4 regions of the Streptomyces sp. RLA012 genome follow, and region 1 is predicted to be linked to each of the others. Evidence: riboswitches for the same ligand, from Rfam matches in the RefSeq annotation. Region 1 holds a riboswitch; each other region holds the start of a gene.
The links. Region 1 has a riboswitch for cyclic di-AMP ahead of RV986_RS20780 (C40 family peptidase). Riboswitches for the same ligand answer to the same signal wherever they lie in the genome.
Positions count from the first base shown of each region.

Region 2: linked by a shared signal. The riboswitch ahead of RV986_RS13835 (M23 family metallopeptidase) and the one ahead of RV986_RS20780 (C40 family peptidase) in region 1 are both predicted to bind cyclic di-AMP.
Region 3: linked by a shared signal. The riboswitch ahead of RV986_RS27820 (M23 family metallopeptidase) and the one ahead of RV986_RS20780 (C40 family peptidase) in region 1 are both predicted to bind cyclic di-AMP.
Region 4: linked by a shared signal. The riboswitch ahead of RV986_RS07735 (M23 family metallopeptidase) and the one ahead of RV986_RS20780 (C40 family peptidase) in region 1 are both predicted to bind cyclic di-AMP.

Region 1 is NZ_JBWDPA010000002.1:4,600,253-4,604,456, reverse strand. It holds gene RV986_RS20785 (tellurite resistance/C4-dicarboxylate transporter family protein) at 47-1,021, opposite strand; gene RV986_RS20780 (C40 family peptidase) at 1,118-2,314, opposite strand; cyclic di-AMP (ydaO/yuaA leader) riboswitch at 2,323-2,495, opposite strand; gene RV986_RS20775 (ATP-dependent DNA helicase) at 2,769-4,204, shown strand, end outside.
Region 2 is NZ_JBWDPA010000002.1:3,014,566-3,018,769, forward strand. It holds gene RV986_RS13820 (bifunctional acetate--CoA ligase family protein/GNAT family N-acetyltransferase) at 1-44, opposite strand, end outside; gene RV986_RS13825 (HPr family phosphocarrier protein) at 222-503, shown strand; gene RV986_RS13830 (GntR family transcriptional regulator) at 686-1,381, opposite strand; gene RV986_RS13835 (M23 family metallopeptidase) at 1,571-2,335, opposite strand; cyclic di-AMP (ydaO/yuaA leader) riboswitch at 2,348-2,508, opposite strand; gene RV986_RS13840 (M16 family metallopeptidase) at 2,759-4,147, opposite strand; gene RV986_RS13845 (M16 family metallopeptidase) at 4,144-4,204, opposite strand, start outside.
Region 3 is NZ_JBWDPA010000002.1:6,068,795-6,072,998, reverse strand. It holds gene RV986_RS27825 (aldo/keto reductase) at 1-884, opposite strand, end outside; gene RV986_RS27820 (M23 family metallopeptidase) at 952-1,998, opposite strand; cyclic di-AMP (ydaO/yuaA leader) riboswitch at 2,010-2,167, opposite strand; gene RV986_RS27815 (PP2C family protein-serine/threonine phosphatase) at 2,403-3,650, opposite strand; gene RV986_RS27810 (hypothetical protein) at 3,727-3,906, opposite strand; tRNA gene RV986_RS27805 (tRNA-Met) at 4,120-4,193, opposite strand.
Region 4 is NZ_JBWDPA010000002.1:1,625,213-1,629,416, forward strand. It holds gene RV986_RS07720 (SGNH/GDSL hydrolase family protein) at 1-12, opposite strand, end outside; gene RV986_RS07725 (DUF6250 domain-containing protein) at 156-872, opposite strand; gene RV986_RS07730 (hypothetical protein) at 869-1,138, opposite strand; gene RV986_RS07735 (M23 family metallopeptidase) at 1,490-2,467, opposite strand; cyclic di-AMP (ydaO/yuaA leader) riboswitch at 2,472-2,628, opposite strand; gene RV986_RS07740 (alpha-galactosidase) at 2,930-4,204, opposite strand, start outside.

The sequences.
Region 1 (4,204 bases):
ACCACTGTGCCTCCCGTGAGCGCCGTGCCTTCCGCGAGTGCTACGCCTACGCCTCCCGCGGGCGCGTGACGGTTCCGGCCGCCACCACCAGCCACGCCGCCACCGCGATCCACAGCAGCACCTGTCCGAGCCCCTTGAGCCACAGGACGTCGAGGGCGGTCGCGACCGACAGGGCCGCCACCGCCGTCATGCCCATCGGGAACACGGTCGCCCAGCGCCGCACGTCGTGGCGCAGGCGAGGCCGCAGCAGTTCCGCGACGGCCAGGACGACGTAGAAGCCCAGCGCGAGCGCGAGCAGGCCGCCGCTCACGCCGTGCAGCACGCGGTTGTCGTCGTCGTTCCACAGGTACGGGTTCGCCCGGTGTGCGCCGATCAGCTCCGCCCCGGCCAGCGCCGAGATGGCCAGCGCACCGCCGGCGATCCAGTGGTCCCCGGCCCCCACAGCGACCTCGCGATAGTCGAAGTACAGCAGCGCCACCACATACAGCACGATCCCCAGCCAGAACAGCACCAGCGCGGCGTGCGCCAGCCAGTCCGCGCGTACCGCCGGGGCGAGCGCGGCGGCCAGCACCGCGAGCCCCTCCGTGGCCACACACCCGAGGAACACCGCTCCGGGCGTACGAGGCCGCAGACGCCGTACGACCAGGAGGAGCAGCCCGGGCCAGAGCACGGCCGACAGGGCGAGCAGGGCCTCGGCCGGTACCTCCCAGCCGAGCGCGACCAGCCGGGTGCCGAGCACGGTGGTCGCCGCGACCGCGGTGAGCGCGGCGGGCGTGCCGGCCTCCGTGACCCACCGCTCCCGCTCGCGCAGCAGCCGTACGACGAAGTCCGCGGCGAGCCCGAGCCAGCCGAGGGCCGTCAGGGCCAGCGCGATCCGGGAGAGCGTCTCGTGGCCGGTCAGCCGCAGCCCGACCGAGATGATGCCGGTGGCCAGCACGGCGGCTCCGGCGCCGGGCGAACACTCCGCCCACCCGGTGCGCAGTCGGGCCGACCAGATGCGGGGCGGGGAGGTGGCTGGCATGGGCCCGATGCTAGGGACCTTCGAGCGGGTTGCCCGCGGGGCACGCGCGCGTGGAGCTCGATCAGCCCTCACGCGCGCGTGCCCGGCGCCGTAGCGCTACGCCGGACGCACCACGCTGTGGATGATCGACTCGCCGCCGTAGAAGATCGACTCCTCGCGGACGTACGCACCCGGCTTGGGCGCGTGGATCATCATGCCGTTGCCGATGTACAGGCCGACGTGGCTGATGTCGTCGTAGAAGAAGACGAGGTCACCGGGCCTGATGTCGGAGAGAGGGACGGTGCTGCCCGCTTTGACCTGGTCATAGGTGGTGCGCGGGAGGCTGACGCCCGCGGCCTTCCAGGCGGCCTGGGTGAGGCCGGAGCAGTCGTACGAGCCCGGCCCGGTCGCGCCCCACACGTACGGCTTGCCGATCTGGGTGCGGGCGAAGGCGATGGCCTTGTCGGCCTTGACGGTGTAGGAGGCGTCGGTGGCCGAGGTGCCGGTGGTCCCGGTGGTGCCGGTGGTCCCCGTGGTTCCGGAGGTGCTTGTGGTGCCGGAGCCCGTCTGCTGCTGGGCCGCCGCCTCCTGGGCCTTCTTCTCCGCCGCGGCCTGTTGCTGCGCCAGCTCCGCCGCCTTGCGGTCGGCCGCCTCCCGCTTCTTCTGCTCGATCGCCGCGAGCCGCGCCTTCTCCTCGGCGGTCAGCTTGGAGAGCAGGTCGCGCGCCTCCGCCAGCTTGCGCTGCACGTCGGCCTTGGACGTCTTCAGCGCGCTCTGCGTCGTGGTGAGCGTCTGCAGGCTCTCGGAGGCCTCCGCGCGCTTCTTCGTGGTGGCGGCCTGCTCGGTGACGTAGTCGTCGACGGCCGCCTTCTGGCGGGTGGTCAGACGGTCCATCAGCTGGGTCTGGTCGAAGTAGTCCTGCGGATTGTCGGCCAGCAGGAAGCTCGCGGTGTCGGGGGCGGCGGCACCGGTGCGGTACTGGGCCGCGGCGAACGAACCCAGCTCCTCACGCGCGGTGTTCAGCTTCTCGGTGCGCTGGGCCACGTCGTCGAGGAGGGAGTCGACCCGCTTGCGCTGCTGCGCGGTCTTCTCCCGGGTCGCGTTGTACTTGTCGGTCGCCGTCTCGGCCTGGTGGTAGAGGTCGTCGACCTTCTTCTCGACCTCTTCGACGCTCGGCTTGGAATCGGCCGAGGGCGCGGCGTTCGCCGTCTGGGAGAGCAGGGCCACGGAGGTGAGGGCCGCCGTGGCGAGGGCAGGGGTCCGTATACCCGCTATGCGCGTACCCATAGGACTCCACTTGCGATGCGACGCCAAGAGAGGCGACTCCTTCCGTCCTCCGCCTACCGAGTTAGCTGTCGGGTTCGGGCGGGTGCTTCCGGAAGGTTTGCCCTACGGTCCTTGCCCCGTGGGACAATTGGACCGATTCACCCCAAAGTCGGTTGGGTCCCCGGCTCCGGCTGCCTCGTGGGCGTACCGGACTCGGCGGAGACCGCACGGCCCGACGACGTTCGCCGGTTGCTGTCGAGCGGTCTGCCGGGCACGCTAGCCAACTCATAAGTGTTCTGTGAAGTTTGATGTGCGATATGCCCGATACATTTTCGTGACCTTGATGTTGGGTGCCGCTGGTCGTGGCTGACCGTAAGGGAATGGATCTAGGCGGTGACGGCGGGGTGCGGAGGGGGAGGGACGGCCCGCGGCCACGGAAAAACCGGTCGGGTTTCCAGGGTGGCCGCGGGTTGTCAGTGGGGCGGCCTAAACTCGGAGAGCGATGAGCAGCCTCTTTGACGACAGCTTCCTGGCGGACCTCCAGCCCTCCGGGGCCCACGAGGAAGAGCCCCCGCCGCCGCCCGAGGACGGGGCGCCGGAGCCGCTTCCGGACGACTTGTTCGGCGGCCGTTTCGACGTGCCCGCGAGCCGGGACGCGTACTACCGCGACGGCGCGCCCCGCCCCGCCGTGGACCCGGCGGCCCTGCTGGACGGGCTGAACGAGAACCAGCGTGCGGCCGTGGTGCACTCCGGCTCCCCCCTGCTCATCGTGGCCGGCGCCGGCTCCGGCAAGACCCGGGTGCTCACGCACCGGATCGCGCATCTGCTGGGCGAGCGCCAGGTCCACCCCGGCCAGATCCTCGCGATCACCTTCACGAACAAGGCCGCGGGCGAGATGAAGGAGCGCGTCGAGCACCTCGTCGGCCCGCGCGCCCACGCGATGTGGGTGATGACCTTCCACAGCGCGTGTGTGCGGATCCTGCGCCGGGAGAGCAAGCAGCTCGGCTTCACGTCGTCCTTCTCGATCTACGACGCCGCCGACAGCAAGCGTCTGATGGCGCTCGTCTGCCGTGATCTGGACCTCGATCCGAAGCGCTTCCCGCCGAAGTCCTTCAGCGCCAAGATCTCGAACCTGAAGAACGAGCTGATCGACGAGGAGGACTTCGCCGCCCAGGCCGCCGACGGTTTCGAGAAGACCCTCGCCCAGGCCTACGCGATGTACCAGTCGCGGCTGCGTGAGGCCAACGCGCTCGACTTCGACGACCTGATCATGACCACGGTCAACCTGCTGCGCGCCTTCCCGGACGTCGCCGAGCACTACCGCCGCCGCTTCCGCCACGTCCTGGTCGACGAGTACCAGGACACGAACCACGCGCAGTACGCCCTGGTCAGGGAGCTCGTCGGCCCGGCCGCCGCCGACGACCGGCCCGAGGACGTGCCGTCCGCCGCGGGCGACCTCGGCCCCGCCGAGCTGTGCGTCGTGGGCGACGCCGACCAGTCGATCTACGCCTTCCGCGGCGCGACCATCCGCAACATCCTCCAGTTCGAGGAGGACTACCCGGACGCGACGACGATCCTCCTCGAACAGAACTACCGCTCGACCCAGACGATCCTGTCCGCCGCCAACGCGGTCATCGAGCGCAACGAATCCCGCCGCCCCAAGAACCTGTGGACCAACGCGGGCGCCGGTTCGAACATCACCGGGTATGTCGCCGACACCGAGCACGACGAGGCCCAGTTCGTCGCCGACGAGATAGACCGTCTCACCGACGCGGGCGAGGCCAAGGCGGGCGACGTCGCCGTCTTCTACCGTACGAACGCCCAGTCCCGTGTCTTCGAAGAAGTCTTCATCCGTGTCGGCCTGCCCTACAAGGTCGTCGGCGGCGTCCGCTTCTACGAGCGCAAGGAGGTCCGGGACGTCCTCGCGTACCTCAGGGT
Region 2 (4,204 bases), 1.6 Mb from region 1:
TCCCAGTGGGAGGGGTACTCGTGCCGGTCCGACGAGGTCTGCATGGGCCCCAGAGTACGGCTCGCGTCCGACAACGGCGCGGGGCAGGCTGGGGCCACCGAAGTCGGATCCAGGCCGGGCTCCGACGCCGGGTTCGGGGCAGGATCGATGCCTGCTCCGGGCACGCTTCACGTTGTGGAACACTGGTCTAGACAACCCTGAACACCGAAGGGCAGCATCACATGGCTGAGCGCCGCGTCAACGTCGGCTGGGCCGAGGGCCTCCACGCCCGTCCCGCCTCCATCTTCGTCCGGGCGGCCACGGCCTCCGGTATCCCCGTGACGATCGCCAAGGCGGAGGGCAACCCCGTCAACGCGGCCTCCATGCTGGCGGTCCTCGGCCTGGGCGCCCAGGGCGGCGAGGAGATCGTCCTCGCCTCCGACGCCGAGGGCGCGGACGCCGCGCTCGACCGGCTGGCGAAGCTGGTGGCCGAGGGTCTCGAGGAGCTCCCCGAGACCGTCTGAAGATCCCGCCCGGCGGAGGTCGTCAATTGATCGTGGCGGCGGTCTTCACACCAAAAGACATCGCCCGGCACACATATCGAAGGGCTCGCCTGAAAACATCGGGCGGGCTCTTCGCTTTTTCGAATTGCGGGCAGCAAAAGTAATCCCCCGCGAATTACTCCTCTTTGTATACGGTGCCGGTGTTAATGCCGCAGGCCCGTCATGTTTACGGGATGTTGCGAAGTCCTCACACGCTCCGGGCGGTCTCCCCCGCCGGGAAAGCGCAGCCGGTGCGCGACCGTCGCGCGCTCGGTGTGCAGCGCCGTGACGGCCCGCGCCCGCTCACTGTCGCCGCGCGCCACCGCGTCCACGATCCCGCCGTGCTCCGCCCAGGACTCGGCCGGATTGGCCGGCGCCTCGACCGCGTACATCCAGGCGATCTTGTGCCGCAGCTGGCCCAGCGTGGAGGTCAGCGCGGGGCTTCCGGACGCCTGTGCGAGCGTCTCGTGGAACCAGCCGCCCAGCGAGCGCAGATCCTCGCTGTTCCCCCTCCTGGCCCGCTCCTGACCCAGCCTGACCAGGCCTCGCAGCACCTTGAGGTGGGCCTCGGTACGGCGCTGCGCGGCCCTGGCGGCGCCCAGCGGCTCCAGGAGCATGCGCATCTCCAGCAGGTCCGCGGCCTCCTGCTCGGTGGGCTCCGCGACACAGGCGCCCGCGTGGCGGCGGGTGACGACGAAGCCTTCGGCCTCCAGGGTGCGCAGGGCCTCGCGCACGGGGACGCGCGAGACGCCGTAGCGTCGCGCGAGCAGTTCCTCGGTGAGCCGGCTGCCGCGCTCGTAGACACCCGCGACGATGTCGTCGCGGATCGCCGTGCATACCGAGTGCGCGGGAATGCGCATGACCGGACCTCCGCCTTAATCCCCGCGAAACGCGGTCGATTGACGCTTGTTCACCGACTCTATTGCAGAGAACCGGAATTTCCGATGGCGGGCCGGAATCCATGGATATTTTTTGGACAGACAGCCGTTCGAAACGACGAAGCCCCGGCTCGGGGTGAGCCGGGGCTTCGGAAGTACTGACGCCGGTCGTCAGATGTTCACTCCGTGCGAGCGGAGGTAGCCGACGGGGTCCATGTCGGAGCCGTACTCCGCCGTCGTGCGCGCCTCGAAGTGGAGGTGCGGCCCGGTGGTGTTTCCGGTGGCCCCGGAGAGGCCTATCCGCTGCCCGGGGGTGACCGTCTGCCCCACGGAGACGCCGATGGACGACAGGTGCCCGTACATCGTGTAGGTGCCGTCGTTCATCTTGATGACGATCTGGTTGCCGTAGGCACCGCCCCAGCCGGCCGTGACGACCGTGCCGGAGCCGACGGCGTGCACCGAGGTTCCGGACGCGGCGTGGAAGTCGACACCGGTGTGGCTGCCGGACGACCAGAGGCTGCCGCCGGTCTTGTAGCCGGTGGAGATGTACGAGCCGGTGATCGGCAGGACGAAGGTGTTCAGGCGCTTGCGCTCGGCGGCACGGGCGGCGCGGTCCTTGGCCTCGCGCTCCTTCTTCGCCTCCAGGGCGGCCTGCTTCCGCGCGGCCTCCTCGGCCTGCTTCTTCGCGACGGCCTCGTCGGCGGCCTGCTGCTGGGCGGCGGCCTGCGCGTCGATCTTGGCGGCGACCGAGTCACCGATCGTGACGGCCTGGTTCAGCCCGGTCTGCTCGACGGAGGTGTCCGCGGCGAACGCCGGAGCGGCCAGGGTTCCGATGACACCGGTGGTGGTGAGCGCGGCGACGCCGACGGCGTTCGTGGTGGTGCGCTTCGCGCGGCTCGGACGCCGGTGTTTCCCGGGGCCACAGGTGAACGCCATGGAGAGGTTGATCCTTTCCTTCCCTCTCGCCTACCGGGTTAGCTGACGGGTTCGGAGCAGGAAGGTCTCCTACGGATCCCCTCTCGGGAGGGCGTCCGATTCACCCCAGGGACTGCGTGTGGGTCCCCGGCTCCCCTGGCTCGCGCCGTACGGGGACTCGGCGATGACTGTCCGGTGCCGCGGGCGCGGCGCACTGCCTGGCGAACAGCCGCACCGACGCTAAACGGGGCAACTTTCAATCGACAAACGGATCACGACTTTTGTAGTGCATGCCACAGGGCAGACAGGCAACCTCCCTATCAATACGGACATCTTGGGGCTCAAGTCCGGGCAGACGAGAGCCCGGGCGACTCTGCGGTCACCCGGGCCCCTGGGAGTCGTGCTGTTCTACTCCGCGTTCGGCTGCATGTTCTGTTCCGCGTTCTACTCCGCCGTCACGACGGTCACTTCACCGATTCCGAGAGCCTTGACGGGCTCCTCGATCTGCGCCGCGTCGCCCACCAGGACGGTCACCAGACGGTCCACCGGGAAGGCGCTCACGGCGGCCGCGGTGGCCTCCACGGTGCCGGTCGCGGCGAGCTGCTGGTACAGCGTCGCCTGGTAGTCGTCCGGCAGGTACTGCTCCACCTGGTCCGCGAGCGTTCCCGCGACGGCCGCCGCGGTCTCGAACTTGAGCGGTGCCACACCGACCAGGTTCTGCACGGCGACATCGCGCTCGGCGTCCGTCAGCCCCTCGGCGGCGAGGGTGCGCAGCACCTTCCAGAGGTCGTCGAGCGCCGGGCCGCTGTTCGGGGTGTCCACGGAGCCGCTGATGGCGAGCATCGCGATGCCGGTTCCGTCCGGCGCGGCGCGCAGGACCTGGCCGAACGCCCGCACACCGTAGGTGTAGCCCTTCTCCTCGCGCAGGACACGGTCCAGACGCGAGGTGAGGGTGCCACCGAGGCAGTAGGTGCCGAGCACCTGGGCGGGCCAGACGCGGTCGTGCCGGTCGGCGCCGACGCGGCCGATGAGCAGCTGCGTCTGCACCGCGCCCGGACGGTCCACGATGATCACCCGACCGGTGTCGTCCGCGGTCACCGACGGCACGGGGCGCGGCTCGGCGAACGAGCCGGTCCAGTCGCCGAGGGTCTCCGCGAGCAGCGCGTCGAGGTCGACACCGGTCAGGTCGCCGACGATCACGGCGGTGGCCGTGGCCGGGCGTACATGCCGGTCGTAGAAGGCGCGCACGGCCCCCGAGTCGATCTTCTGGACGGTCTCCTCGGTGCCCTGACGCGGGCGCGACATGCGCGAGGACGCCGGGAACAGCTGCTTGGAGAGCTCCTTGGCGGCGCGACGGGCCGGGTTGGCCGTCTCGTGCGGGATCTCGTCGAGCCGGTTGCGCACCAGCCGCTCGACCTCGCTGTCCGCGAAGGCCGGTGCCCTCAGGGCGTCGGCGAGCAGACCGAGCGCCTTGGGCAGGCGCGAGACGGGCACTTCGAGCGACAGCCGTACGCCGGGGTGGTCGGCGTGCGCGTCGAGGGTGGCGCCGCAGCGCTCCAGCTCGGCGGCGAACTCCTCGGCGGACAGCTTGTCGGTGCCCTCCGAGAAGGCACGCGCCATGATCGTGGCGACGCCGTCGAGGCCCGCGGGCTCGGCCTCCAGCGGCGCGGCGAGCAGCACCTCTACGGCGACGACCTGCTGGCCGGGACGGTGGCAGCGCAGCACGGTCAGGCCGTTGTCCAGTGTGCCGCGCTCGGGTGCGGGGAAGGCCCAGGGCTTGGGCCGGCCCGCCTGGGGCCGCGGGTGGAAGTCCATGGTGGCGAGCTCGGTCACTTCGCCGCCTCCTCGTCCTCTTCGGTGGTCTCGGCAGCGATCGGTTCGTACACCAGC
Region 3 (4,204 bases), 1.5 Mb from region 1:
GCCAGCAGCGCCGGAAGCTGCTCGACCGTCCGTGCCGAGGCGATGGGCGCCGCGACCGTCGGCCGGGCGGCGAGCCAGGCCAGGGCGACCGTGGCGACCTCGGCGTCGTGGGCCCCGGCGACCTCGTCGAGGGCGGCCAGGACGCGGATGCCGCGCTCGGATTCGAGGTGCTTGCCGGCGCCCGCGGCCCGCGCGGAGTCGACCGTCGTACCCGGGCGGTACTTGCCGGTGAGGAAGCCGGACGCGAGCGCGTAGTACGGGACGGCGGCCAGGCCGGTCCGGGAGGCGACCTCCTGGAGCGGGCCCTCGTAGGTGTCGCGCGAGACGAGGTTGTAGTGCGGCTGGAGGGCGACGTAGCGCGCGAGGCCCTCGCGGTCGGAGAACTCCACGGACTCCGCGAGCCGCTCGGCGGAGATGTTGGAGGCGGCGATCTCCCGGACCTTGCCGGCCCGGACCAGCTCGTCGAGCGCGCCGATGATCTCCTCGACCGGCACCGAGGTGTCGTCGAAGTGGGTGTAGTAGAGGTCGATGTAGTCCGTGCCGAGGCGGCGCAGCGAGGCGTCGGCAGCGGCCTTGATGTTCGCCGGGGACAGGCCCTTGTACTCGGGGTGGCTGGCGACCTTGGTCGCCAGGACGACATCGGAGCGGTTGCCGCGCGCGGCGAACCACTTGCCGATGATCGTCTCCGATTCGCCGCCCGAGTTGCCGGGAACCCAGGCCGAGTAGCCGTCGGCGGTGTCGACGAAGTTGCCGCCCCCGGCCGTGTACGCGTCGAGCACGGCGAAGGACTGCGCCTCGTCCGCGGTCCAGCCGAAGACGTTGCCGCCGAGGGCGAGCGGGAAGACCTCCAGGCCGGAGGAACCGAGCTTGCGAAGAGAAGTCATGCCTCAATTCAACACCCGTACCGGACTGACGTATTCCGCACTCAGGCCTGCCGCCGCACCACTGGCGTCAGGGGTTCAGGCCCTTGCTCTGCAGCCACGCCATCGGGTCGATCGCGCTGCCGGCGCCGGGGTGGACCTCCAGGTGCAGGTGCGGCCCGGTCACGTTGCCGGTCGCGCCCACGCGCCCGATGACCTCACCGGTGGCCACCTTCTGCCCCACGCCGACACTGATGGAGGACTGGTGACAGAACCACAGCTCCGTGCCGTCGTCGAGGGTGAGGATCGTGCGGTAGCCGTACGAGCCGGCCCAGCCCGCCTCGGTGACGGTGCCGCTGTGGATCGCCTTGATCAGCGTGCCGGTGGGGGCCGCGAAGTCGAGGCCGGTGTGGTAGCCGGAGGACCACATGGAGCCGGCGTCGCCGAAGCGGGAGGTCAGGGTGTACGAGGAGGTCGGCAGCGTGTAGCTCTTGGCGAGCTCGGCGAGGCGCGCGGCCTCGGCCTTCTGCTTGGCCTCGTCGGCCGCCTTCTGCTTCGCGGCGGCGGCCTTGGCCTTGGCGTCGTCCTGCTGCTGGGCGGCCAGCGCGACCGCCTTCTTCGTGGCGGCGGCCTCGGCGGCGGCCTGGGCCGCGTTGTCGACCTGGTCCTGCTGCGCCTCGGCCTGCTGGATGATGCGGGCGCGCAGCGCCTCGCCCGCGTCCTTGTTGCCCTGCGCGGCGTCGGCAGTCGTCACACCGGCGCTGGTGAGCGGGGTGGCGGAGCCCTTCGGCGTGCTGGAGCCGCCGTCGGAGATCAACGCCTTGGCGGACTGGGTGACCGAGGCCAGGTCGGGCAGCGAGATGGACACCGGGGGCTTGCCGGGCGCCGCGGTGGCCATGCCACCCGCGCCGACGGCGGCTATGACGCCGACGCCCAGAACCGTGGAGCTACGGGCGAGTCCGCCCCCGCGCTGCTTGGAGACGCGGTGCCGGCCGCGGACGGGACGGACGGAATCCGCGGTGGGATTCCACTCCTCCCAGGGGCCCTCGTCCTTGCCGTCCTTGCCGTAGGCGTAGCCAAAAGTCTGAGTGTCGCTCGGCGCGAACGAAGTGGGCTGGGCGGGCCGGTTGGACGCCACGTGGGCGTGCTCCTTTCCTTCCTTCTCGCCTACCGGGTTAGCTGACGGGTTCGGAGCAGGAAGGTCTCCTACGCGCGTCAACCCACGGTGTCTCCACCGTGAAAGACGCTCGATTCACCCCAAGTTGGTGGTTCCCCGGTTCCCTTGCGGGATTCGGCGCGTGCGCACGGAGCCGACTCTTGTGACGGCTGGGACGACCGCGCTGCGTTATCGAACGTTAATAGACTCGGGTACCGGATTCCAAGCCGTTCGTGCTGATCATTAACGACTCTTGGCCAGGACTTACAGGTCACGACCGGCGAAAATCGGGGCGAGTTGGCCGCGCGCCCCCACTTCCGGGTTGCTTGACGGTGCGTCACCTGTTACGCGGAGGGACATCGCCCGATCACCCCTCGTGACAATGATCAAGAAGGCCTCCGTGGCGGGCACGGCCGCCGTACGGCGAGCAGCGCCATGTCGTCCGTCAGGGCGCCGCCCGTGTACCGGCGGACCTCCTCCGCGAGCGTGGTCAGCAGGGCGTCGGGACCCGGGAAGGTCCGGCCGGCCAGGCGCGCGGCCGGGTCGTAGAAGCGCCCGTGCGCGTCGCGCGCCTCGGACAGGCCGTCCGTGTGGAGCAGGAACATGGCACCGTGCGGGAAGTGCGTCTCCTGCGCGCGGTCCGGCCAGGTGCCCAACTCGCCCATCCCGAGCGGCAGTGCGGGGTTCACGGCGGCGAGCGTGTCCAGCGTTCCGTCCGCGTGCAGGAGCAGCGGGGACGGATGGCCGCGGTTGACGATCCGTACGACATCGCCCTCGTGCGGGATCTCCGCGAGGACGGCGGTGGTGAACCCCTCGGAGGCGTCGAGGTCGTCGCGCCGGGTACCCCCGCGGGTCAGCGCCCGCTCCAGCCGCTGTGCGACCGCCTCCAGGGTCGTCTCCTGCTCGGCCGCCTCCCGGAACGCCCCGATGACCACCGCCACGACGGCCACCGCGCCCATGCCCTTCCCGCGTACGTCGCCCACGATCAGCCGTACACCGTGCGGGGAGTCCTGCACCGCGTACAGGTCACCGCCGATGGACGCGCCCGCCTGCGCGGCCTCGTAGCGCGCCGCGACCTCCAGCCCGCCGATGCGTTCGTCGGGTTCCGGCAGTACGGCGCGCTGGGCCGCCTCGGCGATCTGGTGGGCCGAGGCGAGCCGTTCACCGGTGCGGCGCACGAGGATGTTGATGAGCACGGCCAGCGCGGCGACGGTCGCCACCGTGACGGCCTCCGTGATCGCGCCCACCCCGAGGGCGATACCGAGCTTGATATGGACCGCGAGCACCCCGGCGAGCGCCGCGACGCCGGTGAGCAGTGTGCCGCGCAGCGAGAAGAACGGGGCGGCCACGAGGGGCGCGGCCGTGAAGAGGGGGCCGGCGGTGAAGGCCGACGGGGTGTAGTAGTCGTAGACCATCCCTGCGACGATCAGCAGCGCGGGCAGCGCCCGTGCGACGGTCCGCGCGTCCGAGATCCCTCTCCGGTCCGCTCCGCCCGGTCCGGGCGTCGGTTCGTCCCCCGGCCCCGGATCGGGCACGGGGTCGCCGGGCGGCCGTCCACCTGACCGGTCGCTCGGCTCTCCGCGCGCCCCGTCATGCGGCTCGTCGGCCTGCTGCGCACCTCCTCGCTGCCCCACCCGTCCAGGTTTCCCGGAGCGGGGGCGGAGGGCGAATCCGGTGGCCCGACCGAGGGACGCACCGGGGTGGCGCCGATCAGGCGGGACACCTCTCGGTACCGCCGCATCCGTGGTGGTACCCGGCCGGGGCGATGACGGTCCCGCCGTGCGGCAGGAAGTCGCGGCCGCCGTGGCAGGCCCCGAGGAACAACGCGCACGCGGCGAGCAGCAGCGCGAGCGCCGATCCCTGCCGCATCAGCCACCGAAGACGACTCATAGTGATCGGAAGACTACAGAAAGTCGGCTCGGCAGGGAAAACTCGGCAAGGGAAACTCGGCAGGGAAGACTCAGCAGAGGGAACTCGACAGGGAGAGCTCGACGGGAGGCCTCGACGGGAGACTCCGACGGGAGACTTCGACGGGAGACTTCGACGGGAGAGGAAAAACCAAGGGCCGGAACTCGTTTCCGAGTTCCGGCCCTTGGCCTTCAGTAGCGGGGACAGGATTTGAACCTGCGACCTCTGGGTTATGAGCCCAGCGAGCTACCGAGCTGCTCCACCCCGCGTCGTTGAAATC
Region 4 (4,204 bases), 3.0 Mb from region 1:
CGACCCGATCACTGATCTGTTGTCATTCTTCGAATCGTCTGCCACATCGGCCCATGATTCACCTTTCGATGTGAGCTACGCGACCGTAAGAAAGGGTTGACGGGGGGTGAGATAAGCCACTCGTAAAGTGTCGGTTAATCCGGAATAAGGCACTCTCAGGAGTGGTTGAACAGCCGCCACACCTGGAAGTCCGTGATCCGGAAGTGACTCCAGGTGGTCCGGAACGCGAAGTGCCCGCTCGTGTAGGGCTCCGGGTCGCGGTAGTCGAAGACCGGTCGCCCGTTGTTCCACCACTGGACCGTCGAGCCGTCCGAGACGATACGGACGCGGTGGGGCTCGTTGGCCGTCAGAAGCGGCTGCGTGTAGTCGTAGATCAGCGGGCGGACGCCCGCCTCCCCCACGTACCGGCGCAGCCGCGTCGTCGTGTTGGTGTTGGCGCCGTACCCGACGTAGTACGTCTTCAGGTAGTCGTATTCGGCGAGGGCGCCGCCGCGTGGCGTGGCGAAGAGGTCGTCCGGGGAACGTACGTCGACGGCGTTCCAGAAGTTGTTGAGGTCGGAGACCCGGTCGTTGACACCACCCTCGGAGACCGGCGTGGCGGTGTACTCGACGACGTACGGCCCCGCGAGCCGCTTCTTGAACCAGACCGTCGCGCCGCTCGGCACGTCGATCTCCAGGACGCCGCGCGAGGCGGTGACCGTGCCCCCGTCCTGCAGTTCGCTGGCCCATTGGCCGAGGCCGTGCCGGAAGCCGTCGCGGGCGATGAGCCGGCCCCGGCGGTGGCGCGGCGAGGCACTCGCGGCGGCGGCCGGGACGAGCGTCGCCAGGGCGGCACCGGCGGCCAGGGTCGTGAAGGCTCTGCGGGTGGTCATGAGGTTCCTTCCGTACGCGGGGTGGTGGCGAGGACGGGCGGAGCGGTGATGCCCGGCGGGCTTCGGCACCCGCCGGGTCTCGGCGCCCTGGCAGTGGTCCGTGTACGTCGACCGGAGATGCCCTGGTCGACGTCGACGGTCCGGATCCGATGGAAGCCGGGGGCGCCACTGCCGGACGGGACGACGTACGTCCAACGCCGGTCCAGGTCGGCGCAGTTGAGGCCCCAGGCCCGGAAGAGGATCCGGAAGGCTCCGCGACCGTCCACCCGTCGACCACCGAAACGAACTGGTTCGCGGGCGAGTCGGCGGACACCCGCTCGCCGTCGGCGAAGCTCACGCCCTCCGCCATGCGCGCCAACACCTCGGCCCGACCCGCCGATCGCGGCGGGCGCCGGGTCGTCGGCCCCGTTCCCACCGCCCCGGGCGGCGTCGGCGTGGGCGTCGGGCACTGGGACCTCCGAAGACGCAGAAAGCGCTTACAGAGATCACTGTGGAGCCACTCCCGCACGGTGTCGAGACCGCGCGCCCCGCTGCCACAAGACCGCAATGCGCTGATCATGGAGCGCTTATGGAGCGCTTATGGAGCGCTCCATGATCACTAGGGGGCGCGGCGGGCGTCAGCCGACGGCGACACCGTGCGAACGCAGGTACGCGACGGGGTCCACGTCGGAGCCGTAGCTCGGCGTGGTGCGGATCTCGAAGTGCAGATGCGGGCCGGTGACGTTGCCGGTCGCGCCGGAGAGGCCGATCCGCCGCCCCTCGGCCACGGTCTGCCCCGCCGAGACGGAGAGGGCGGACATATGGGCGTACTGCGAATAGCTGCCGTCGGCGTGCCGGATGACGACCTGGTTGCCGTAGGCGCCGCCCCAGCCGGCCGAGACGACCGTACCCGCGGCGATGGACTTGATGGTGGTGCCGGTCGGGACCACGAAGTCCACGCCGGTGTGGTAGCCGCTGGACCACATGCCGCCGGCCACCTTGTAGCCGGTGCCGATGACGGCGCCCTCGACCGGCAGGGTGTAGCCGGAACTGTCGGCGGCCCGGGCCTTGGGCGTACTCGCCACGCCGGCCGACCCTGTGGCCGACTGGGTGGATGCCTTGGAGGAGGCCTTGGAGGACGACCGCTTGGACGACGAGGTCGGCGACTGGGTCGACGGCTTGGTGCCGCCGGTCGACGCCGCCTTCTCGCCGATCGTCAGCTTCAGGCCCGGGTGGATCAACGACGGGTCGCCGCCGATGGCCTGGCGGTTGTCGGAGTAGAGCCGCTGCCAGCCGCCTGCGACGTTCTGCTGGTCGGCGATCTTCGCCAGCCAGTCGCCGGCCTTTACCGCATAGGTCTTTGTCGCGCCGGTGGAAGTGACGGTCCCGGTCTTTTCCGAAATCGTCGCTGCCTTTTCCGCAACCGTCGCGGTCTTTTCGGATACCGCCGCGGTCTTTTCCGGAGCCGAGGAAACGGCGGTCGCCGGAGTGGCGGCGTGGGCGCCGGATGCCCCCATCAGCGGCAGCGCGAGCGCGGCACCACCGGTTCCGGCCACGGCGATCGAGCGGGTGAAACGCTGGGACTTGGGACGGCGGTGCTTACCCTTCGCGGGCATGACGAATTCCTCTCCGGCGCCTGCGGGGTGAGCTGTCGGGTGCGGGCTGGAGATGCCCGGCCGCGCGGCCACGCGGCTGTACCCCTAGCCGTTCCGGAGACCGGAACAGGCGTCCTACCTGTGGGTCCCCCGCTCCTGCCGGGTACGGGTGGGTGTGCGGATTCCGGGCGGCGGCAGGATTGGGCGTCCGTCCGGATTGAGGGCGAACGTAGGCGAGATGGGAGCGCATCGCCAACCATGTGGCTTTTCTGTGTACGTGCCTTTCTTGATCCAGGCCGGAATTCCCGTCACCCTCCGTGAACGGGGGATGTTTTCGTCCCTCAACCGCCCTGAAATTCGGGCGGATTGGGCGAGAGCGGCCGCAACACATCGTCACGAATATGACGCTGCTCACGCACGCCGAACCACGATGCTTCATTCCAGGGCCAGTTGGAATGAAGGCTGCGTTTCAGGACAGAACAGTCACACGCGACGCAGTCGGATAACTGCCGCGTCGAGGTCGCCTCGCAGGCCCGTCCGCAGCCCGTGGTGCAGCAGCACCGCACCCCGATGCACTTCACCCGTTTCGCGGCATTCGTACGCGGCACCCGGATCGAGGCCACGCAGCCGGAGCGGGGCGACCTGCTCACCGAAATGCTGGGCCTGGAGCCAGGCCAGGACGACGGTCTCGTCACCGCGGACGTACTGGACCGCACTCGACCCGCCCTCCGGAGGGCGCAGCCGGTAGAGGTCGCCGCGCTGCACGACCGGCCGGATCTCTTTGTAGAGCTTCACCCAGTCCCGCGCCTCGACGAGTTCCTGCTCGCTCCACTCGGCCAGATCGCCGCCGACCCCGAGCACCCCGGCCATGGCGCTCACAAACCGGAGACGCAGCGAGCTGACACGCCCATTGAGCTGTGCGTTCGGGCTGTCGGTGACCCAGGCCGACATGATCCGGGCAGGGTGGACCTGGCTGAAGCCGTACTGGATCGCGAGCCGGTCGAGCGGGTCGGTGTTGTCGGAGGTCCACACCTCGTCCGTACGCGCCATGATGCCGAGGTCGATCCGGCCGCCACCGCCGGAGCAGGACTCGAAGGCGACCCCGGGATGCGCGGCCCGCAGCCGGTCCAGCAGCGCGTACAGGGCCTCCACGTGCTCGACCCACAGCTTCTGCGGGTACGGCTCACCCGGCCAACCGGCGTCCGTGAAACAGCGGTTGAAGTCCCATTTCACATAGTCGATCGGGGCGCCGGAGAGCAGACCGTCGAGCTGCTCCCACAGATACTCCTGGACGTCCGGGCGGGCGAGATTCAGTACGAGCTGATTGCGGAACTCCGTCCTGGTTCGCCCCGGTTGGAACTGCACCCAGTCGGGGTGCGCGCGATACAGCTCGCTGTCCGGGTTGACCATTTCCGGTTCGACCCAGATCCCGAACTGCATACCGAGCGCGTGCACGTCGTCGGCGAGCGGCTTCAGCCCCTGCGGGAAGCGGTCCGGGTTGGGCGACCAGTCACCGAGCCCGGCGCGGTCGCTGGTCCGCTCCCCGAACCAGCCGTCGTCGACCACGAACAGCTCGACACCCATCGCCGCGGCCCGCCGGGCCAGCTCCCGCTGCTGCTCCTCGGAGATGTCGAAGTGGGTGGCCTCCCAGGAGTTGAACAGCACCGGCCGGTCCTGGTCCGCGTCCGGGATGACGTACGCGCGCTGGTAGGCGTGCCAGGCGCGGCTCGCCCCGCCGAAGCCGCCGTCGCTCCACAG